2 regions of the Pleomorphochaeta caudata genome follow, and region 2 is predicted to be linked to the other one. Evidence: riboswitches for the same ligand, from Rfam matches in the RefSeq annotation. Region 2 holds a riboswitch; the other holds the start of a gene.

Region 1 (11,732 bases), 140 kb from region 2:
TGAGAATAAAAAAGTTCACAGCTAGTTAAAGTTGTTAAGAAAATAGTTAATATTAATAATAAATATTTCTTCATATTCTCATTTCCTTATTTTCAATCATAAAAGTGATTGCTTGGCTTTTTATTAATATAATAAGAAATCCAATCAAAACTTGTACTAAATCCTATACCTACAGATGGAGAAAGTAAGTATTTTCTATAAACTAAATTAAATATAAAGTCTAAACTATAATTATATGTATCAGTATTCTTTAAAATATAAGATGGAATAAGAGCTACATTTGCATACATTTCTTTATTTAAACTTTCACCTAAAGCACCAATTCCAAGAGAGCTTTTTAACTTAAATTTAAATGAATCTGAAAAGTAATAGCCAAAATCTAATCCAAAAGCTACTGCTTTGAAATCTCTTAGATATTCATTATTAAATACTATTGATTGAGATACATGATAAACAGATACGTAAGGCCCAAATTGTAAATTACCAAATTTTAAAAAGATTGGTTCAAAGTCATATGTTGAAGATAGTGATGAATAAACGGGTAAATCTGTTGAATCATCTAGTGTAATTGAGGGATGATAATAAAGGCCAAAATCAAACTTAGCCCCAGCATCAAGTGCGAAAAGACTTGTTGTAGAAAAAAGTAAAATAAATATTATAAAAGTTTTTTTTATCAATTTAATGCTCCTATTATAATATTAAATACAACAATCAATAAAACTGCTTTAATTAATTAGTATATCATCCTTAAATCTCTTTAAATCCTTTAATTTTATACAAATATCAACAATCTCACTTTGAGGTTTTTCTCTTGTAAGTATTGAAAGGGTAATGTCATTATATAACAAATTTGTCTTATAAAAAATACCTCTAAACTCAAAAGACAAAATTTTTGCATTTTTCAAAATAACATGGGGTAATAATTCTGTGATGCTGAATTTATCTTTTTCAATTAAATAAGCATTTTCATATCTAAAGAAATAATAGCAGTTTTCACTAGTTTTATTATCCAATTCATTATTAATTAATGCTGCTGGAATAAAATTCCCTTCGCCAATAAATGTTGAAGCAAATTTTGTAGTAGGATTGTTATATAGCTCTTCTGCACTAGCACACATCTCTACTTTTCCATCATTCATTAATACAATAGTATCTGAAATAGATAACGCTTCACTCTGATCATGCGTTACATAAATCATAGTAATTTTTAATTTTTTTTGAATACGACGAATTTCATCTCTAAGATGATTTCTCATCTTTGCATCCAAAGCGGAGAGTGGTTCATCTAACAATAATAGTTTAGGTTCAACGGCTAATGCTCTAGCTAAGGCTATTCTTTGTCTTTCTCCACCAGATAAACTTTCGATTTTTCTATTTTCAAAACCTTCTAAATCAACTAGTTTTAAAAGTTCTTTTACTTTCTTTTTTCTAATATCTTTCTTTATTTTTTTAATCTTTAGTGGATAAGCTATATTTTTTTCAACATTTAAATGTGGATATAATGCATAATCTTGAAAGACCATAGCGATTTGTCTCTCATTTACTTTTAATTTTGAGATATCTTGATTATCGATTATTATATGACCTTCATCATTATCTAAAAGTCCAGTAATTAACTGTAAAGTAGTGCTTTTCCCACAGCCACTTGGTCCAAGTAGGGAAATTAATTGGCCTTTTTCAAGATTTAAATCTATATCTAAAAGAAACTGTTCAAATTGTTTTTTTAATTTTAATTTTATTATATTATTTTCCATATTTAACTCTAATTTTAAATATATACCTTATTATCATTTTTCATATATTCACTTGAAATAAATACTATAGCACAAACAATTATTAATATAGTACCTAATGCACAAGCCCCTCCAAAATTATAAGAACCAATTAATCTATACATTGTTACAGGAATTGTAACTATTGAAGAGGAAGATAGAATTAAGGTAGCATTTACTTCTCCCATGCTAATAGCAAAGGCAAAAATTGCTCCACTAATTAAAGAACTTTTTAATAGTGGGACTTCAATATCAATAAAAGCTCTAAATCCACTTGCTCCCAAAGTCATTGCACTATTTTTTAATGATGGTGGAAGTTTTCTAATTTCTGGTGTAATAGCTCTAATATTAAATGGTAATACTATAACTAAATGCGCTAAAATAACTAATAAAAGCCCACCAGAGCTTTTTAATCTTGCAGATATTAAATAATAGCCCAATCCAATTATTACCGACGATACGGCTAAGGGTAGCATCGCTAATAATTCTACTAAAATAGAAGATTTAAAATGATCTCTTTTACTAGCTATTGCTAAAGATAGAGCCATAGGAGTTGATAAAATTGCAACTGTTAAAGCAATTTTTAATGAATTAATTATTGAAATAAAACTTGATTTCATAATCCCTGTGGTACTACTTAATCCAAATAATTGTTTATACCATTTTAAGGTTAAAATGCTTTGGTCACTTCTAGTATTAGATGCAAGAAAAGATTTTATTATAATTGAAATAATGGGGGACAATACAAATAGAATTACAAAGATTGAATAAAGAATACTAAGAATAAGTCCTATTTTAGTAACAGGTTTCTTTTCTTTTTTATATAAGCTTTTATAAATATTTTCTTGTGTTGTTGTTTTTCTTTGGAAGATATTATAGATAATTAAAATAATTAAACAAAAGATGATTGAAATTAAAGCATAGGAAGCTGCGCTATTTAAATCCATAGAGATTCGAGCTCTTCTATATATTTCAACTTCCATTGTTGTATATTTAGGACCTCCTCCCAATACTAGAATTATTGAGAAACTAGTAAAACAGAATAAAAATACTAATAGGGAAGAAGATATTATTGATAAAATTAATCTAGGAAGAGTAATTGATATAAAAGTTTGTAACTTACTTGCTCCAAAAACATAAGAAGATAGTTCAAGTTTATAATCTAGATTTTCCCAATAAGTGGTTACTAGAACTAAAATAATTGGAAAATTGTAAAAAGCATGAGCTATAATTATTGCTTTATATGAATATAGAATCTTAAGTGGTGGATTATCTAAATTAAATATTTTCATCAATAAAACATTTAAAAATCCATTGTTACCATAAAAAGTTACAAAGCCTAAAATTACTAGAATTGCCGGAAGAACAAAAGGGATAGTGCATATTGCTAATATTAATTTTCTTCCTTTGACTTGATAATTTACTAATAGATATGCTCCTGGTAGAGCAATAATAAGTGAAAGTAAAGTAGAGAAAAAAGCTTGATTAATTGTAAATAAAAGAATCCTTAAAGTATAAGGCGTTTTAATTAAATCTAAAAATGGTGAAAAAGTGATTTTTCCATCATAGATAAATGCTTTTGATAAAGTGCTAATTAGAGGAAGTAAGAAAATCAAAAATAATAAAATAAGAGAAGGTAATGGAATGATCTTTTCATAAAGATCTCTATTATCTATGTATTTCTTTTTCATACTTTCCTCTAATATCTATATTACATTAATTATATAATAAGTAAATTAATATAAAATTTATTTGCTCATTACCTCTGTCCATTCATTTAACCAAGTATCTAGATTATCTTCAATATCATTGGCATCAAGACTTAAAGTAATTTGAGGTTTTGGAGCCCAATCAAATGCTTTTGGTAATTCAGTTGCTAAATTTGTAGGGTACATAGAGTTTGCACTAGCAATATCAAGTTGAGCATCAGTTAATAAGAAATCAACAAATTGTTTTGCTAAATCTTTTTTGTTACTGCTTTTTAAAATTCCAACACCTTCAATAGTTGCACTATGCCCTTCATCAAAAATAAGAGCTTGGTATCTTGTGGTATCTTCAAACATAACATGATAAACAGGGGAAGTAGTGTAAGAAAGTGTAATAGGAGCTTCACCTGCTGTGAACATTCCATAAGCACTAGACCAACCTTCTGTAATTGTTAATGCGTTGTCTTTCATGTTTTCCCACCAATTAAGATAATCATCACCAAAAAGTTCTCTTGTCCAAATTAAAAGACCAAGACCAACTGATGAAGTTCTAGGATCAATTAATAATACTTTATCTTTATATTTTGGATCAGTTAAATCTTCTAAAGATTTAGGTAAATCAGCTTGAGAAATCTTTTCACTATCATAAACAAAAGCAAAGTTACCATAATCAAAAGGTAATAATCTATTTTGCTTATCGAATTGTAAGAATTCAGGGATATCATTTAAAACTGGTGAATCATAAGAATCAAATAAGTCACTATTATAAGCTTTTACTGCCATGTCATCAGAAATTCCAATAATAACATCAGCTTTAGGATTATCTTTTTCTAATTCAGCCTTTGTTAACATTTCAATAGCATCCCCAGCTGAAACTAAATTTACATCAATACCTGTTTTTTCTTTAAAAGCTTCAACAACTTTTTGACCAGGTCCCCAATCTCCACAAAATGCATCATATGCATAAACTGTGATTTCATTTGATACGGCAGTATCAGAAGTTTCTTTTGCCCCAGCGGCAAAGAGAGTAGATGTTGTAGCAATTAAGGCCACAACAATTGTAAAAAACTTTTTCATATAAAAAAGCCTCCAAATTGAATTTGGCCTAAGGGTATTTAATAAAAATTTATTAAGATAAATAAAGAGGTCTCCCTACGCTGGTATTATCCAGATCAGGTAAACGGGTTTTATCTCAGGCATATAGCCACCCCAGGACATTTCTTAGAGTAATAATGAGAAATATTCTTGTCAAGTATTTATCATTAGAGTAACATTAAAGAATGAAAAACTTATATTATAGTCAAGATATTGCTAAAATTGATGCTATGGCCCAAAAAGATTATAATCAACCTGGGTTAATTTTGATGGAACAAGCTGGAGTAAAAGCTTGGGAATATATGAAACATCATATTTTAAAAGACCAATCACTAGTTTTTGTATGTGGTGGTGGAAATAATGGTGGTGATGCATTAGTTATTGCTCGTTGTGCATTAAATGCTGGCTATGAAAAAGTAAAAATAATTTATTGTTCAAATAAATTTAGTGAAAGTACAACTGTCCAAAAAAAGATTATAGATTCATATAATATTTTTTCTTTAAATATTAGTGATGATTCAGATTTAATAAAAAGTACTATTCTAAATTCAGATTATATTATAGATGGTATTACTGGTATTGGGTTAAAAAGTCAATTAAGAGATAATTTAATCAATATTGTAGATTTAATTAACCTTTCAAAGGCTAAAGTTTTTAGTGTTGATGTACCTAGTGGAATGAGTGATTTAGTTTGTGCTCCTTGTGTTAAGGCTGATTATACTTTTTCGATGGGCCCATTAAAAGCTTTATATTTCTTTCCAAAGAATGTTATTAATTGTGGTAAAATTATTGAGATAAATCCAAGCTTTCCTTTGCAAGTAATTGATTTAATAGATCCTGTTGCTACTTTAAATAGTAATTTACATATTAATGTTCCAAAGTTAGATAAAACTGCCTATAAAAAAACTAGAGGGCATTTAGCTATCTTTGGTGGAAGTAAAAAATATTCAGGAGCCTTAAGACTTGCAAGTAAAAGTGCTTTTAGTAGTAGATGTGGTTTAATAACATCTTTTTGTGATAAAGAAATTTATGAAATTGTTGCAGTAGAAAGTCCATCTATTATTGTAAATAAAATAGATGATAATATGAATTTATCATCTTATGATGCAATTTTAGCAGGACCTGGTTGGGATAAAGATAGAGAAGATTTATTAAAAGAAATTTTAAAATATAATAAACCAACAGTTATTGATGCTGATGGGATAAGAGCTTACGCTAATTTATATAAAATGGGTAAAATTAATGTACAAAATAATGATAAATTAATTTTCACACCACATCTAGGAGAATTAAAAGCTTTAGCAGATTCTGTTTTAGTTGATTATTCAATTAATAATACTATTGATTTTATAAATACCTTAAATTTATTATCTAAAAAATTAAATGCTATAATAGTTTGCAAAGCTAGCATTACTTATATAGTTCATCCAAATAAAATTCCTCTAATAGTCTATAAATTTAATCCAAGTATAGCTGTTGCAGGAAGTGGAGATGTATTAGCGGGGTCTGTAGCTGCTTTAGTTGCTTCAAAATTAAATTGTTATGATTGTGCAATAGAAGCTGTTAAAATTCATATTAATGCTGGGATAAAAGCAAGAAAAAAAGTGGGATTTTATTCTAGTGAAGAATTGATAAAATATATAGGGAAACAATTATCATGATGCAAGTTTGGTTTTTAACTATAATCTATTTAAGTTATACAGGACTTCTTTTAATTACAGGTGAATATGGGGTTAAGTTACCTATCTTGTTGAACATGAGAGAATATTTATTAAGTAAGAGATATTTATTTATTATAATAATGTTTGTAGGGTATATCTTAACTATATTTAATTGTTTTATACCAAATATCCCAGGTCCAATATTTTTGGGAGATTTATTTCCAACAATTGCATTGTTTGTATCTTCTTTGTGGTATAATATTATATTATTCAAAAGTAAAAAAACATTAAACATAAACCAAGAGAAAAGAAAATTATATAAAAAAATGGCGATTTTTATTTTTTTAGTTGCCATTTTGCATCTATTTTTTCCAACTTGGGTTTTATTGTGAGGAATAGATGGAAGAAAGAATTACAACAGCAGGTATCTGCTTTAAAGAGGATAAAGTTCTTATAGGAAAGAGAATTGATAAAGGCTCCATTGCCAATAAATGGGAATTCCCTGGTGGTAAAAACAGATGGGGAGAAAGTGTTGAGGACACTTTAAAAAGAGAATTTAAAGAAGAATTAAATGTAGATATTGAAGTAGGAGAAGAATTAGCTTCTTGTGACTTTGTAAACAAAGATACCCATTATTTTCTTAAAGCTCATCAAGTATTTTTAAAAAAAGATTTAGATGATAATGATTTAAGTGTTCACACAGAATTAAAATGGGAAACTTTAAATAATTTGGATAATTATAAATTTGCAGATAGTGATAAAAAAATTATTGAACAATTAAAAACTAAACTTAAGGAAAACTAGAATGCAACTTTGTGAAAAAATTGATGAAATAATTAAACCTGCTTCTAATAAAACTATAATTGGAATTACTGGAGGTGGTGGAAAAACATCAACTTTAATTGCCTTAGGTAAATACTATCGTTCAAAAGGTAAAAAAGTATTATTAAGTACTACTACTAAAATTCAAACTCCTAGATTATTCAATTTTGAAGTAGATCATGTATTTCTAAATGAAGGTGAGTTCTTTAATCATGAACCAAATTCTGGAGAATCTGTATTATTTGTTGAAAAACATATTATGAATACTAAAAAAGCAATATCTCCAAGAAGTGAAATCTTATCAATAATAACAAAGAAATATGATGTAGTTATTTTTGAAGCAGATGGAGCTAGATGTTTGCCTTGTAAAATTCATAGTGATAGAGATCCTGTTATTACAGAAGATATGACTTCTATTATTGCTATAGTTGGGCTTTCAAGCTATGGCGATATGGCAGCAAATGTTTGTATGGGTGAAACTTCGACTGAGATAGTTGATTGTAATTATTATCAAAAGTTAATTGATAATGAAGAAGGCTTATTAAAAGGAATAGAGAAAAAACATAAGGCTGTTTTATTGTTTAACCAATGTGATTTAGTAGATATTAAAGTTGTTGAATCAATAAAACAATTAAAATCGCCATATCCAATATTAGTAGGCTCAGTTAAAGATAATATTTTCATTTAATATTATAAAACTTGTTATTAAATAAAAGTTGCTTTAAAATATTACTTATAAGAGGTATTTATAAATATATGGTAGAAAATGAAAATAGACTAATTAAAGATATCTTTAACTTAAAAAGTTTATATATTTTCTTAATTTTTATTGAAATTGTTAATTTCAGTTATTCTTACATTGTTGATACAATTTTTTCAAGCAAAATAGTTATGGCTACATGCTTGTTAATTCTCTATATAGTTTATTGTTTAATTTCAAGAAAAAAACAAATAAAAAAAGATACCTTTATAAGTATTACTCTTGTTATATATTTTATTTATTTACTGGTTTTTGTGCCTATTCATCTCTCAGTATTATCAATTGGTTTTTATATAATCGAAATTGCATTGCTTTTAATTTTTTCAAATTTTATGTTGATTAATAAAGTTTTCTTAAATTATTTATTTGTAATTCTAATTATGGTTATTGAATTAATTGATAAACAATATGTATATGGAAGTTATGGTGATTTCCTATTTTTAATTGCTTTTTCACTTTTTGCATTATTAGGAATATTAATTAGTGATAGTATTATTTCAAGATTTACAGAGTTATTTAATCAAAAAGAAAAAAAATCAAGAGAGATTATAGCTGTTAATACCTTTTACAAAAATATCTTAGATAGTGAAGGAATTAAATTATTTTATTTTTTCCCTGATCAAGATAAAGCAATATTAATTAATAATAATTTTTCAGAAGGCACTAATAGAGAAATAGAACACTTTTTTGCATTTGTTAGAACAAAAAAAATAGTTTCAATTGATTATTTCGGAATAATACAAAATGCAATAAAGATTGTAAGAGATAGTGGATCTTGTTCAATAATTTTACCTATTGCATATAATCGTCCTACTCCTGTTTGGATGAAGTTAGTTTGTACAAAAATTTATGATGAATCTATAAATCAAGATAAAATTCTAGTTAGTGTTACAGATATTAATGAGTTAAAAACTGTAGAATTAAAGTTTAAAAATGCTTTAAAACAATGTGCTATTTCAGTTTGGGATTATGATATTGAAAATGATAGAGTTACTAGTTATACAGATTTAGTTTTAGATTATTATTTTTATGGTAAACCAATTGAAAATGCTTCTGAAATTTTTATATCTAGGAATATGATTTATTACGATGATATAAAAACTTTTTCTCAAGCTATAGAAAAAGTTAGAGCTGGAGATAATGAAGTAATATGTGAAATAAGAGTCTTTCCTACAAGAGAGAGTGCTTATACTTGGATTAAAATCAATTTTACTTGTTTCAAGAATACTTTTGGTATTCCTACAAATGCTTGGGTGTCAGTTGAAAATATAGATGATGCTAAGGCTTCAGAAAAATGGTTTGAAATAGAAAGAAAGAAAACCTTAGATAATAGAACTGGTCTAATGGCTATGGCAGAGATGAATGTTTCTAGAAATATTGTTATAAATTGTAATGTAGCTGAAGAATATAAAGAATTAAATAACAGAAAAGGACCTTCAATAAAAGATATGGTTGATTCTTTCTTGAAAGTTGGAGTTATTGTTGAAGGGAAACAATTAATATATGAAAGATTTTCTCCTGAATATTTGTTAGAAAATTATGAAATGGGTAGGAGAGTTTTAGAATTTGAATATGAAATTATTACAAATGATAATACTGTTTTATATATTTCCAATATTTTAAAACTTTTCTTGGATTTAAAAACTAAAGAAATTATTGCATTCTCCTTTATATATAATATTACACAGAGAAAAATATTAAATTTATCTATAGAAGCAATATATAATACAAAATTTGTTTATTTAGCTTATGTAAATGTATTAAATTCGCAGATGTCTATTCTCCAAACTCAACTTATTGATGTTACTAATAAGGCAAATCCTAATCGAATCTATAAATTAGAATGGGAAGCTTTTGCTGATAAATATGTTCATCCTGAAGATCGAGAATATTTATTAAGTAAAGTTGCTATTGAAAATGTTAGAAAAGAAATTAAGTATAAAAATACTTTTAGCTTTACTTATAGGATTTCTGATCATGGTAATATGGTTACATATAGAAGATGTCATTTTGTTAAAACAGAAAAAGAGAGTCCATTTATTTTAATTATGGAAGAAAATGTTACACATGAGATTTTGGCTACTATAAAAGATGAATTAGTATTGAAGGAAGCTTTAGTTCAAGCAAAACAAGCAGCTACTGCAAAAGATTATTTCTTATCTAGGATGAGCCATGAAATTAGAACTCCATTAAGTGCAATTTTAGGATTATCTGAAATCGGAATAAATAATGATAAAATTGATAATAATGATTATTTTAATAAAATAAATGAAGCTGGAACTTATTTATTAGGTCTTATGAATGATATTTTGGATATGAACAAAATTGAAATGGGTCAAGTAGAGATTAATCCAGAACCAATCGATACTGAAAAATTTTATAAAATGATTATTACTATTATAAAAACTCAAGCTTCTAATAAGAATATTAATTTTGTATTTAATCAAAAAGGCAAATATTATCGTTATCAAGTTTTAGAAAAATTAAGATTACACCAAATTCTTTTAAATGTTTTAAATAACGCTATTAAGTATACTCCTATTAATGGAGAAGTAATTTATACAGTTGAGAACATCGAAGAGGATGGTAATTTATTTAGTGTTCATACAATAGAAGATAATGGAGTAGGTATAAGCAAAGAGTTTGTTGAAAAAGTATTTCAGCCTTTTACTAGGGAGAAAAATTCATTAAGTGATACAGAAGGTGGTACTGGGCTAGGTTTAGCTATATGTGCAAATTTAGTAAAACAACTAGATGGTAAAATTTCTTTAGAGAGTGAATTAGGAAAAGGCACAAAAGTAACAATAAAATTACCTTTAACAGTTATTTCAGAGGAGCAGTATTTAGAGCAAAATAAAAATAAAAAAACTGTTCCAAAGAAAAAAATATTCGTAAATAAAAAAATATTAATTGCTGAAGATCATAAAGTTAATGCTATGATAATTCAAACTATTTTAAATAATTTAGGTATAGAAACTGTTCTTGCTGAGAATGGAAAACAAGCTGTAGAAATCTTTTCTAATTCAGTTGAAAAAGAATTTGATATGATATTGATGGATATTATGATGCCTGAATTAAATGGATTAGAAGCAACTAAACAGATTAGAGATTTGGATAGAAAAGACTCAAAATCAATAGTGATAATTGCATTAAGTGCTAATGTCTTTGAAAAAGATAAACAAAAGAGTATTGAAAAAGGTTTTAATTCTCATTTGAAAAAACCGATTGAAACAGATGTTTTATTAGAAACTTTAAATAAATATTTATAAAAAAAAAGAGGTTGCAAATTGCAACCTCACAGAATGTATAATATTTAAATGACTGTATTATCGGGAATAATGGCATTTTTTCTAATAACGATAATACCGTCCCTAATAGAATACATTTCTTTGTCTACATCTTCTCTTGGTAGATCATCAACACCAATTCTACAACCATTACCAATTCTAGCATTTTGGTCGATAATAGCTCTTTTAATAATTGTGCCTCTACCTATTCCAATATTTGGAATACCTTTTTTATTGTTTTCTTTTCTATCATCTGGAGTTTCGTAAGCCACAGCACCCATACAATAAACACTATCAAGGGAAGCGCCGCTTTCTATAATTGTTCTAACACCAATAATAGAATTAACAATATATGCATTTGTAATAATTGATCCTTCACTTGTAAGTGAATTACTTATATTACAGAAATTAACTTTTGTTGCTGGTAAATGTCTTCTATGAGTATAGATTGGCATATCTTCATCATAGAAATTAAATTCTGGAGTCATAGAAGCTAAGTTTAAGTTTGTATCAAAGAAAGCTTTTATTGTTCCAATATCTTCCCAGAATCCATCAAATAGATAAGCATTAACTTTTCTAGTTTTTATTACATCTGGAATAATTTCTTTACCAAAGTCAGTTAAATCATT
Region 2 (11,732 bases):
TTTCCATGATGCAGATATAGCACCAGAGGGAAATAATGCAAGTGAATATGTTAAAAATTACAATGAGATTGCTGATTTATTATTAGAAAGACAAAAAGCAACAGGAATAAAATTATTGTGGAATACTGCTAATGTATTTTCTAATCCTCGTTATATGAATGGTGCAATTACTAATCCAGATTTTGATATATTAACTAGAGCTGCATTACAAATTAAGACTTGTGTTGATGTTAATGTAAAACTTGGTGGTGAAAACTATGTATTCTGGGGCGGTAGAGAAGGTTATATGTATCTCTTAAATACTGATATGAAGAGAGAGAGAGAACATTTAGGTAAATTCTATAATATTGTTAGAGATTATGCTAGAAAAGCTGGATTTAATGGTACTTTTTTAATTGAACCAAAACCAATGGAACCTACTAAACATCAATATGATTATGATGCACAATCTGCAATTGCTTTTATAAATGAATTTGGTTTACAAGATGATTTTAAATGTAATATTGAAGCAAACCATGCAACCTTAGCAGGACATACTTTTGCTCATGATTTACAAGTATGCGTTGATAATAATATGTTAGGAAGTGTTGATGCTAACCAAGGTGATTATCAAAATGGATGGGATACTGATGAATTCCCAACTGATGTATATGAAACAACAAAAGCAATGATGGTTATTCTTAAAAATGGTGGACTTCATTCTGGTGGATTAAACTTTGATGCTAAAAGAAGACGTAATAGTACTGATTTAGAAGACTTATTTATTGCACATATTGGTGGAATGGATAGTTTTGCTTTAGGTCTAGAATTAGCAGATAAAATTATCAAAGATGGTAAAATTGATGAATTTGTAAAACAAAGATATTCATCCTTTGATTTAGGTAAAGGCCAAGATTTCGAAAAAGGATTATTGGATCTTAATCAACTTGCAAAACTAGGAGAAACTGCAGTATGTAAGAAAACTTCAGGTAAGCAAGAATACTTAAAGAATTTGTTTAATTCATATTTGTTCTAAAATAAATTAATACATTATATTTTAAAAGAATTGTTATAAATTATAGCAATTCTTTTTTTTATGTTTGATTAATGGTGTATAATATGTGAAAGGAGTTTTTTTATGAATAATGAATTAAAATATGTTGGAAATCTTAAACAACTCTTTAATGTAAGAGAAGTTGAATTAAAAGAAGGAAAGGCTAACAATGTTAGAATTTTAGAAGTTAACAATGGATCTGGTTTATATTTTGAAATTAATGTTGATAGAGGATTTGATATTCCAATTTTAAGATATAATGGAATTAATTTTGGTTATATGGCTCCTTGTGGTAATTCTTCACCTCAATATTTTGATGATAAAGGATTAGGTTTTCTAAAAAATTTCAATGTTGGATTTTTAACTACTTGTGGATTAAAATCTGTAGGAACTCCTAGTACTTTTGAAGGTAAAGAATATGGTCTCCATGGTAATTATTCAAATACTCCAGCAGATCATTATTATTATAAATTTGATAAAGATGAGAATGGAGCATTTGTTGAGTTAAATGCCACAGTTTATGATGCAGTAATTTTTGAAGATAAATTAAAATTAGATAGAAAAATAAAATGCTATTACAAATCTAATAAATTGGTTATAGATGATGTTGTAACTAATGAAAGTTTTAATAAAGCAATTCATAATATTTTGTATCATATGAATTTAGGTTATCCTCTATTATCTGCTGATAGTAAAATGTATTTAAATTCTGAAGAGGTTATACCTAGAACAAAAAGAGCAAAAGATATTATAGATTTATATAATATTATTGAAGAACCTCAAGAGGAATATGAAGAAGCTTGCTATTATCATAAATTAAAAAGGAATAGCAACGGTGAAGCAGTTTTTGGAGTATTTAATCCAAAATTAAATACAGGAGTTGCAATCACTATTAATTGTGAAACCTTAAATAATTTAGTTGAATGGAAATTAATGAAAACCAGAGATTATGTTTTAGGTTTAGAACCAACTAATAATTTGATTGATGGGTTAGAGGATTTAGCTTCTAAGAATTTATTAAAATATTTAGAACCTGATGAGAAAATTAAATATCATATTGAAGTACAAGCAATAAGTGAGTATACACAGTATGATGAAATCTTTAATAAATAAAATTTATATTAACCATCCAAATTGGATGGTTAAATTTTAATATCTAACAAGGTATATTATGATATAGAGGACCTCTACCATGTCCAATGTTTAAATTATATTCTATTGCTTTTGTTAAATATTCTTTTGATTTTTTAACCGCTTCATTGATTGTTAGTCCCTTTGCTAAGTTAGAAGCGATAGAGGATGATAAAGTACACCCTGTCCCGTGGGTATTTAAATTATTAATTAATGGGGCTTCAAACCATCCTTGATAATTTTCACTAATTAGAAAATCTGAGGCCATAGTATCTAAATGTCCACCTTTAATTAGAAAAGGTACTTTATATTTTTCAAATAAAATAATACCTGCCTTTTCCATATCTTCTTTTGAGTTTATTATTAATCCAGATAGAATTTTTGTTTCAAATAGATTTGGAGTTATTAGAGTTGCTATAGGGAAAAGATATTCACTCAATGTCTCAATAGCAGATTCATCAATTAGTTTTCCATTGCTAGTTGCAATCATAACTGGATCTAATACAATATTTTTTGCTTTATAGAAATCTAATTTTTCTCTAATAATTTTTATAATTTCACTATTTGATACCATTCCAATCTTTATTGCATCAGGAAATATATCGGTAAAAATAGCATCTAATTGGGCTGCTACTATATTTTTCTCTATTGATTGAATTGCATTAACCCCTAACGTATTTTGTGCTGTAATTGCAGTTATAACACTCATAGCATAAACTCCATGAGCAAACATAGTTTTAATATCTGCTTGTATACCAGCGCCTCCACTAGAGTCACTTCCAGCAATTGTTAATACTTTCTTCATTTAACTCTCCAATTGAATTAATACAAAGATCACAAATTTTCTCATAATCTTTTGATTCGTTATTATTTAAAATTCCAATAGTTTTTAAATTTAATTTTTTAGCACTTTTTAAAGAATGAATTGCATCATCAATTACTAAAGTATTTATGTATTCTAGATTATAGTTTTTTATAATTTTTTCAAAAAATAGAGTGTTTGCTTTTGAAGTATTATATTCACTTTCAGTGATTATAGAATCAAAATATGAATCTATATCATTTTTTATAAAACATTCTTTTAGTAATTCTTTTCTACTTGCACTTGCAACTAAAAGTGAATAGTTTTTTTCTTTTAACTCTTTTAATAATTCTTTTGTTCCATTAAATAATTCAACTTCGTTAATATAGTTGTATTTTAATTTATCTTGCAGAATTGAATTAATTTCATCAAAAGATTCTTTAAGTTTATATTTCTCTTTTATGTAGTAAATTCCTTCATCAAAACTCATAGTCCAAAGCATATCATGTAGGTTTTTTTCTACATTTATTTTTTTATTTAATAAGAAATTTAATACTAAATTATCCCAAACCCATAAAGAGTTAAGAATAGTTCCATCTGCATCAAAAATTATGGTTTTCTTCATAAAAGCTGGTTCTCCTTATTATTTTTTTCAAATTTTCCGCTGCTGTTTTTATATCATCTTTAGCAAAAATAGCACTTATTATAGATACTCCATTGATGTTTGTATTAGATAGGAGAGGAATATTATTTTCATTTATTCCTCCAATAGCTACAACAGGAATATCAACATTTCTTGTTATTTCTTTAAGGATTGAAATATTTAAATTTTGTGCATCATTTTTTGAAGAAGTTGGAAAAATTGCTCCAACACCTAAATAATGAGCTCTCATGTTTTTTGCTTCAATAGCTTGTTCAATGTTTTGTGCTGATATTCCCAAAATCATTGACTTTGGTATGCTTGATTCAATTAAATATTTTCTAAGATCTTGCTGTCCTAAATGAATCCCATCAGCATTACTTTCTATAGCTATAGATAAATCATCATTTACAATTAGAGGGATATTATTTCTGTAACATAGAGGCTTAATGTTACAGACTTCTTTTATGAAATCTCTTTTAGATAAATTCTTTTCCCTAACTTGGATCATAGTTGCTCCACCAGCTATAGCTTGTTCAACTATATCATAAATACTTTGGTCTTTTTTTAACCAGCTTCTATCTGTAATTGCATATAGTTCTAATTGGTTTTTATCGAATTTCATATTTTATATTCTCTTTTATTTTTTGTGTATCTATTTTATTGATGGAATCTATCAATAAAGTTCTATATGATGCATTTCCTTGATATGGTTGCATTAATTTATATGCAATCTCTCCTGCAATATTCATTTGAGATATAGCACTAAGGGTTGCACTAAAATAATTTGTATTTGATGCAACATGAGCTGCTATTAAACTAGTTAGCATACACCCAGCTCCAGTTATATTAGCCATCATTTGATTGCCATTATATAAAAGGGCACATTTTTCACTATCACAAATAACATCAATTTTACCGCTTATAGCAATTATTGCTTTTGTTTCTTTACTTAGTTTTTTTGCCATATCTATAATTGCTTCTTGGTTTTCTAATGAGATACTATCTGTTTCTTGAGCATCAACACCTCTAGTAGAGTTTTGATTTAGAGCTATGCTTTTTATTTCACTAATATTTCCCCTTATAACAGCAATTTGAGCTGTTTTAAGGAGTTTATCGATGCATTCATTTCTAAAAGATGAAGCCCCAACACCTACTGGATCTAATATAATAGGAATATTATTTTTATTTGCAGTTTTTGCTGAGATAAGCATGCTTTCAAAAGTTCTTTCGTTTGCTGTACCAATATTTAAATAAAGAGCGTTAGAAATTTTAGTTATTTGTTCGGCTTCTTTAATACTGTCCGCCATGATAGGGGATGCATTAGCAGCTAATAAGATATTTGCAACATCATTTACTGTTACGTAATTGGTTATACAATGTACTAGAGGTTTTACTTTATCTATATTATTAATTATCATTTTTTAATCCTTTTTTAAGTAGAGTGTTATAAATAATCACTAATAAAGAAGTAATTATTATTGTTGGTATTGAAATTCCTAAGAAGAAATCAGAAGTGAGAAATAATCTATATAATATAAAGCCAATTATAAAAATTATTATATTGGAGTAGTTGATTTGTTCTTTTTGAACATCTTTTTTGAATAAGAAATAATCAGTAATTTGTATTGCTGCCATTGGTACAAAAACAGAACTGATAAGATACAAGAAGGATTCTAAAGAATTTTGATTCCAAAATAATGAAATAATTAGGCCAATCAAAACACAAATTATAGAAACTTTTTTTTCATTAAAATTAAATACTGAAAAACTAACACCGCATGAAAAGGCATCTAAAAATGTAGTTGTTATTGTAGATAAAACAATTATTAATATTCCAATTATTCCCATATTAGAATTAAGCAGAATTAGTGCAAAATTACTTTCTTTGGCAAAAATAGCACAGCCTAAACCTATTATATACATCCAAGAACTTGCAAAAAAATAAGTTACTGAGCTTAAAAGAGGAATCTTTTTATTACTAGTTTTACTATTAGTATAATCACCAATTAAAGGTAGCCAAGAAAGTGGCATAGCTATAGCTAATTCTAAAGCACTAAAAAAGCTTAAGGTTGAATCGTCAGCAGATGAGCTTTGTCCTTTAAAAATGGTTTTACTTATTATTATAGATAATATAAATAATAAAGAGATAATTATAATTGGAAAAATTTTTAATTCTTTGAATTTTACTATCAACCAAAGAATGATTAATAGTGCTATAATAATAGACCAAATTCTTATTGAAATATTTGGTAGCAAGATATTTGCGGCTTGAGAGCCAGAGAATATCATAACGGCAGTCCATCCAATTAATTGGATTCCATTAAGTGAGGCAAAAAAGGCTCCTCCTGCTTTGCCAAAAGACCTAGCAGTGCTTTTCATAGTAGAAAGTTTAGTATTTGTACTTATAATTCCAACTAGATACATAAGAAGGCATCCAATAATATGCCCTAAGATAATTACAATTATTCCTGTCTTTAATCCTAAAGGAGCGAATAATGTACCTGTGAGAATTTCAGCAATTGAAATTGCTGCTCCAAACCAAATTAAAATTGCGTTTAGATAATTCATAAAGAAAACATCCTTCGAACCAATATCCTGATATTTTAGAAAGATGTCATATATGAAACTCCCTCCGCTGGTATTATCCAGATCAGGTTAAGGGTCGAAGTTGATTACTTCCTCTCAGCTTGCTTACAAGCTCCCCTGGTTCTAATTAATTATATAAAAATACTAGCATTAATTTTAAATGCTGTAAATTGCTATAGAGCTATTAAATATTATTTAATAACTCTAAAAATAAATCCACAAAGGTAATTACTTTCTGGGAAAGAAATTCTAACTGGATGATCACTTGCTGCACTAAGTGTCTCTAGGATTTGAATTTCATAATTATTATCAATAGCAGCCCAAGATAGAATAGTTCTAAAGGTTTCTAAATCAATTGCACTTGAACAAGAAAAAGAAGCAATAATACCATTGTTCTTAATTTTTTTCATTGCCATTCTATTTAAATCTTTATAAGCTCTTGAAGCATTATCCACTTGGCTTCTTTTCTTTGCAAGTTTTGGAGGATCTAGAACCATTAAATCATAATAATCTTCTTTAATTTCTCTCATTTCTTCAAAAATATTACAGACTTTAGTTTCTACTTTTTCTCTTGTGCCTTCTGCAAATTTATTGTTGTTAATATTAATATGTATATTTTTTAACAAAGATTTTAGTGCAAAATTAGAAGAATCTAATGCATCAACATGTTTAGCGCCAGCTTTTAGAGCATGTAAGGTAAATCCACCAGTATAAGAGCAACCATCTAAAATAATTTTATTATCACAATACTTTTCGATTTTTACTCTGTTATCTCTTTGGTCACAAAAGAATCCACTTTTCTGACCTGTTCCAGGAATAATTTCATAATCAATGCCTTCTTCAGTAAATTGGATTGGTTCAAATTTTGTCTTAGGAGTAAAATATCCATCTTCATTATAGAAAAAAGTTTCTTCTTTGAGTTTCTCAAGACCACAGAAATTTTTATCAGTATTTAAAATGATGAGACTAGGTTTTAACTGTTCAAAAAGTGTTTTTGCAACAATATCTTTTATGGCATAAGCAGATCTAGAGCTAATAATTACTCTGATAAATCCATTATAATAGTCTGCAACAATTCCTGGGATAAAATCGGCTTCAGAAAAGATTAGCCTATAAGCATTTGTATCTGCTTTTTTAATTAAATCTGCTCTTCTATTGATTGCTTCGATTATTTTATTTTCCCACCAAATATCATCTATTATTTCATCGATTTTCCAACTTAAAAGATGAATTGGAGTATTAGATAATTTATCATAATATCCATAACCGATAAAGCTGTTATTATAATCTACAACTTTACAAATACAAGGAGATGTTGCATCTACTTTATAAATTGCACCTGAAAAAACCCAAGGGTGATGGTTTTTAATTTGTTTTTCTTTACCCTTTTTTATACTGATCGTATTCATGTTTCAAAGAATAGAGTTTTTTTATATAATTGTCAAAACAATAGTTGATTAAATAAATGTAGTTGTTAATAATTACAATATGAAAAAACAACCAATAAGAGCAGTATTATTTGATTTGGATGGAACTTTATTATATACACTTGGCGATATTAAAGCTTCTGTGAATGTTCCATTAGTTAATAGAGGTTTAGAACCAATAACTATTGAAGAATGTAGAGAAATAGTTGGACACGGTTTAAGAAATGCAATTGAAACTAGTTTTATAAGAAGAGGCTATGAAGCTGATGAAAAAGAACTTGATCAAGCTTTAATAGAATTACAAACCTATTATAAGGCAAATCCTACAAAATATTGTAAACCTTATGATAAAATTAACGATACTTTAAAGAAAATTAATATTCCTTTTGGGATTTTCTCAAATAAAGATGATAAAATAGTAAAACAAATAGTCCCTGTTGTTTTTCCAGGAATAAAATTTGATTTTGTTTGTGGTGCAAAAGACGGCATTTTAAAACCTAATGGTTCTAGAGTTATTGAATTTAGTAACCAAGTTGGTATTGATGTAAGTCAAATGTTATATGTTGGGGACAGTGAAGTTGATTATAAGACAGCTGTAGATGCAAAATCTCAAGTTCTATTAGTAACTTGGGGTTATCGAGATAAAGAAGAATTAGTTAAATTTGAAGTTCCAACAGTAGATAGTGTTGAAGATTTATGGAGGTTTATCAATGCAAATTAATAAAGAAGAAATAATTAAAAAAGCTAAAGATTATATTAGTGCTGAAAGAAATGATGTTTTTAGAAAAGAAGTTGAAATAGCTTTAGAAAATGAAAATTTTGATGATTTGTATGACAGATTTTATACCACTTTAGCCTTTGGTACTGCTGGTATGAGAGGTGTTATCGGTGGTGGAACAAATAGAATTAATACCTTTATGGTAAAAAAAGTTTCACAAGGCCTAGCTTCTTATTTGGTTTCAGAAATAAATAAACCTTCAATAGTAATAGCTTTTGATTCAAGAAATTATAGTAGTGAATTTGCAAAAGCAGCAGCATTAGTTTTAGCAGCTAATAAAGTAAAAGTATTTCTTTATGATAGTTTAAGACCTGTTCCAATGTTATCTTTTGCACTTAGACATTTAAAAGCAAGTGCAGGAATTGTAATCACTGCTTCTCATAATCCAAGTAAATATAATGGTTATAAAGTATATTGGTCTGATGGAGGACAAGTAACACCTCCACATGATATTAAAATAGCTGAATTAGCTAATAGTGTATTACCAAATAATATTAAAGAAACTTCAGAAAAAGAAGCAAGAGATAATTCTTATTTAGTAAGTGTCGAAAAAAGTGTTGATGAAGCTTATTATGATATGGTTATTTCATCTATTAGAAGAAAAGAATTATTTAAAGAAACAAATATAACAGTAGCATATACTCCTTTACATGGTTCAGGAAATATCCCAGTAAGACATATGCTAAGTAAATTAGGTATTAATACGGTTGTTGTAAAAGAACAAGAAGAACCTGATGGAAATTTCCCAACAGTTAAACTTCCTAATCCTGAAAGTGCTCAAGCTATGGAAAAAGTAATTGAATTAGCTAAAAAAGAAAAAGCAGATATAGTTTTAGGTACTGACCCTGATGCAGATAGACTAGGTATTGCTATCCCTAAAAATAAAGAAAAGGATGAATATCAATTATTAAGTGGAAACCAAATTGCTACATTATTATGTGATTATTTATTAGAAACAAGTAAAGAACAAAATAGAAGTGGAATTCCTTTTGTTGCAAAGAGTCTAGTAACAACTGATTTAGTTAAAAAGATTACAGAAGCTAATGGTGGTATTTCAAAAGATGTATTAACTGGATTTAAATATATTGCAGAACAAATCAAAAACTTAGAAGAAGATAAAGAAAAATATTTCTTATTTGGTTGTGAAGAAAGTTATGGCTATTTAAGTGTTCCTCAAGTTAGAGATAAAGATGCAGTATCAACTAGTGTTTTAGCTGTTGAGATGATGTGCTATTTAGCAAGTAAGAATATTACTTTACAAGAAAGACTTGATTCTATATATGAAAAATATGGTTATAGTACTGAAGTAGTTTTCTCAAGAGACTATGAGGGTGCAAGTGGAAAAATTGAAATGGATAATATCATGAAATCTTTCCATCATTTAGAAGTCGGAGATATTCTAGTTGATAGAAAAATTTCTGAAATTCAAGACTTAATGAAAGACGGTAATGATTTTCCTAAATCAAATGTAGTAATTATAAAGTTTGAGTCTGGAGAGAAATTAGTTGTAAGACCTAGTGGTACAGAGCCAAAAATTAAGTATTATGTATTCTTAACTGGAGAAAGAAAAAGTTTAACTGAAAAACTTCCAAAAATCATTGAAGAGTTTAAAGCGTTTTAAATATGTAGATTTTATGATTTAACTTTAATTATTGCATCTATTACGTTATTATATAGTTGTTGGAGGTACACTGTGGTTTACTTATATTATATAAAAAGTTTGAAATCTATCCTTTTGAATCCTTTTTATAAGAATAAAAATATTGGGGATTTAAATAGTGAAGAACCTATAACAATCTTAAGTGCCAATACAATCACAAAAGATGATAACGAATATATTACTCAAGTTTGCTTTGAAGAAATAGATCAAAGTGTTAATTTATGGATTCAAGAAAAGAGATATTATTTAAGATTATTAGCTTCAACCTTTGCTTTTTTTATAATGTATTTTTTCTTATCTTTAGTTATTAGAGATCCTATTCCATTATTAGATGAATTTGTAGGTAGTGGAGCTTTTGCTATTTTTGCTTGGAATTTCTTTTCCAAAAGAGATAAAAAAAGTGCAATAGCTAGAAAAAAGAAGTTAGAGATTAAAAGACAAGTTAATAGTGCTAATAATAAAGAATTAGAAGTGCTTAGAAAAATTGAAGATTATATTTTTAATTTAAGTTCAAGAGATAATCTAGATATAGCGGATGCAATAACTTTAGTTGAAGGTGAAATAGTAAGTTTTCAAGTTGAAGAAGATGAAAAACAATACTTAGATGATATTTTAAGACTTTTAAAACTTAAACTTTTTGAAAACAATAAAATAGAAACTTATTATAAGAAATTACTTAAAGTTAATGAAACGAATATTAAAGATGAAGCATTAAGTTCTAGGTTGATTGAATTTGGAAAAACCAATAAATTTGATTTGTTGCTATTATATTTAATAATAGCGATAGAAAAAGATAGGGCAAAATAAAAGATAATGTAATTAGTTTTATTTATGGATATAGATAGATCTAATTACATTTTTTTTGCTCAAGAGGTTTGTAGATATTATATTTTAGTTTCGATAATTATTTTATTTTATCTCAGTTATAATAATAAAGAGCTTTTATATAAACCAATATTTTTTTTATTTATTCCATTTTTATTACTATCTATATTTAACGTTTTAGATATCTCATTTAATTATAAAATAATTATAATTTTAGTTTTTATGTTTTATTTACTAGTTGTATGTGTTAATTCAAACCATATCTTTAAAGCATCTTATGATATGAATTGTATTAATAGAATTGAAGGGTATGTAATAAAAGATCAAAGTAAAACTAAAAAAGATTTTTATTATTTTAAGATAAGGGCAGATAAAGCTTATTTAAAAGATAAGAGCTGTATTAGTGTAAAAGGGGATATCCCAATATTATTTAATAAAGACTACTCTTTGTTATTTCTAACTCCCGTTATTATAGATGTTGAATATTGCAAAGATATTGACCTCTTTAAAGCAAAACAAGTTCAAGTTTTAGAAAAAAATAATAACTTATTATATTTAGTTGATAAAATTATTTTTAGTATTAGAGATAATAGAGTTTATATATTAAAAAAAATTAAATCATATATTCATTGTCCTTTAGCTAGAATGTTATTACTTGGGCGTTGTGATCAACAAGGGTTCATTTATAAAGATTATGCATTAAAATTAGGCTGTGCTCATTTATTAGCACTATCAGGAATGCATTTATCCATAATAATATTATTTTTTTCTAAAATACTTACAAAATTTTTTCCAAAGAAAGTAGCAAAATATATTTCAATAATTTTTGTTGTTTATTTTATATATA

The links. A riboswitch is a leader RNA that binds a small molecule or an ion and turns the genes downstream of it on or off. The one in region 2 is predicted to bind thiamine pyrophosphate.
Region 1: linked by a shared signal. The riboswitch ahead of ACZ5RS_RS06225 (thiamine ABC transporter substrate-binding protein) and the one ahead of cytX (putative hydroxymethylpyrimidine transporter CytX) in region 2 are both predicted to bind thiamine pyrophosphate.

What each region holds. Positions count from the first base shown of each region.
Region 1 covers NZ_AP042458.1:1,349,056-1,360,787, forward strand. Annotated here, with positions in the region: gene ACZ5RS_RS06205 (caspase family protein) at 1-74, opposite strand, end outside; gene ACZ5RS_RS06210 (hypothetical protein) at 93-677, opposite strand; gene ACZ5RS_RS06215 (ABC transporter ATP-binding protein) at 726-1,754, opposite strand; gene ACZ5RS_RS06220 (ABC transporter permease) at 1,769-3,463, opposite strand; gene ACZ5RS_RS06225 (thiamine ABC transporter substrate-binding protein) at 3,521-4,555, opposite strand; TPP riboswitch at 4,611-4,700, opposite strand; gene ACZ5RS_RS06230 (NAD(P)H-hydrate dehydratase) at 4,759-6,234, shown strand; gene ACZ5RS_RS06235 (hypothetical protein) at 6,269-6,508, opposite strand; gene ACZ5RS_RS06240 ((deoxy)nucleoside triphosphate pyrophosphohydrolase) at 6,634-7,038, shown strand; gene yqeC (selenium cofactor biosynthesis protein YqeC) at 7,040-7,744, shown strand; gene ACZ5RS_RS06250 (ATP-binding protein) at 7,813-11,085, shown strand; gene ACZ5RS_RS06255 (glucose-1-phosphate adenylyltransferase) at 11,130-11,732, opposite strand, start outside.
Region 2 covers NZ_AP042458.1:1,211,632-1,223,363, forward strand. Annotated here, with positions in the region: gene xylA (xylose isomerase) at 1-1,015, shown strand, start outside; gene ACZ5RS_RS05535 (aldose 1-epimerase family protein) at 1,118-2,146, shown strand; gene thiD (bifunctional hydroxymethylpyrimidine kinase/phosphomethylpyrimidine kinase) at 2,190-2,969, opposite strand; gene ACZ5RS_RS05545 (HAD hydrolase-like protein) at 2,938-3,591, opposite strand; gene thiE (thiamine phosphate synthase) at 3,569-4,231, opposite strand; gene thiM (hydroxyethylthiazole kinase) at 4,218-5,027, opposite strand; gene cytX (putative hydroxymethylpyrimidine transporter CytX) at 5,017-6,177, opposite strand; TPP riboswitch at 6,220-6,324, opposite strand; gene ACZ5RS_RS05565 (class I SAM-dependent rRNA methyltransferase) at 6,387-7,604, opposite strand; gene ACZ5RS_RS05570 (HAD family hydrolase) at 7,684-8,343, shown strand; gene ACZ5RS_RS05575 (phospho-sugar mutase) at 8,333-10,021, shown strand; gene ACZ5RS_RS05580 (hypothetical protein) at 10,094-10,867, shown strand; gene ACZ5RS_RS05585 (ComEC/Rec2 family competence protein) at 11,108-11,732, shown strand, end outside.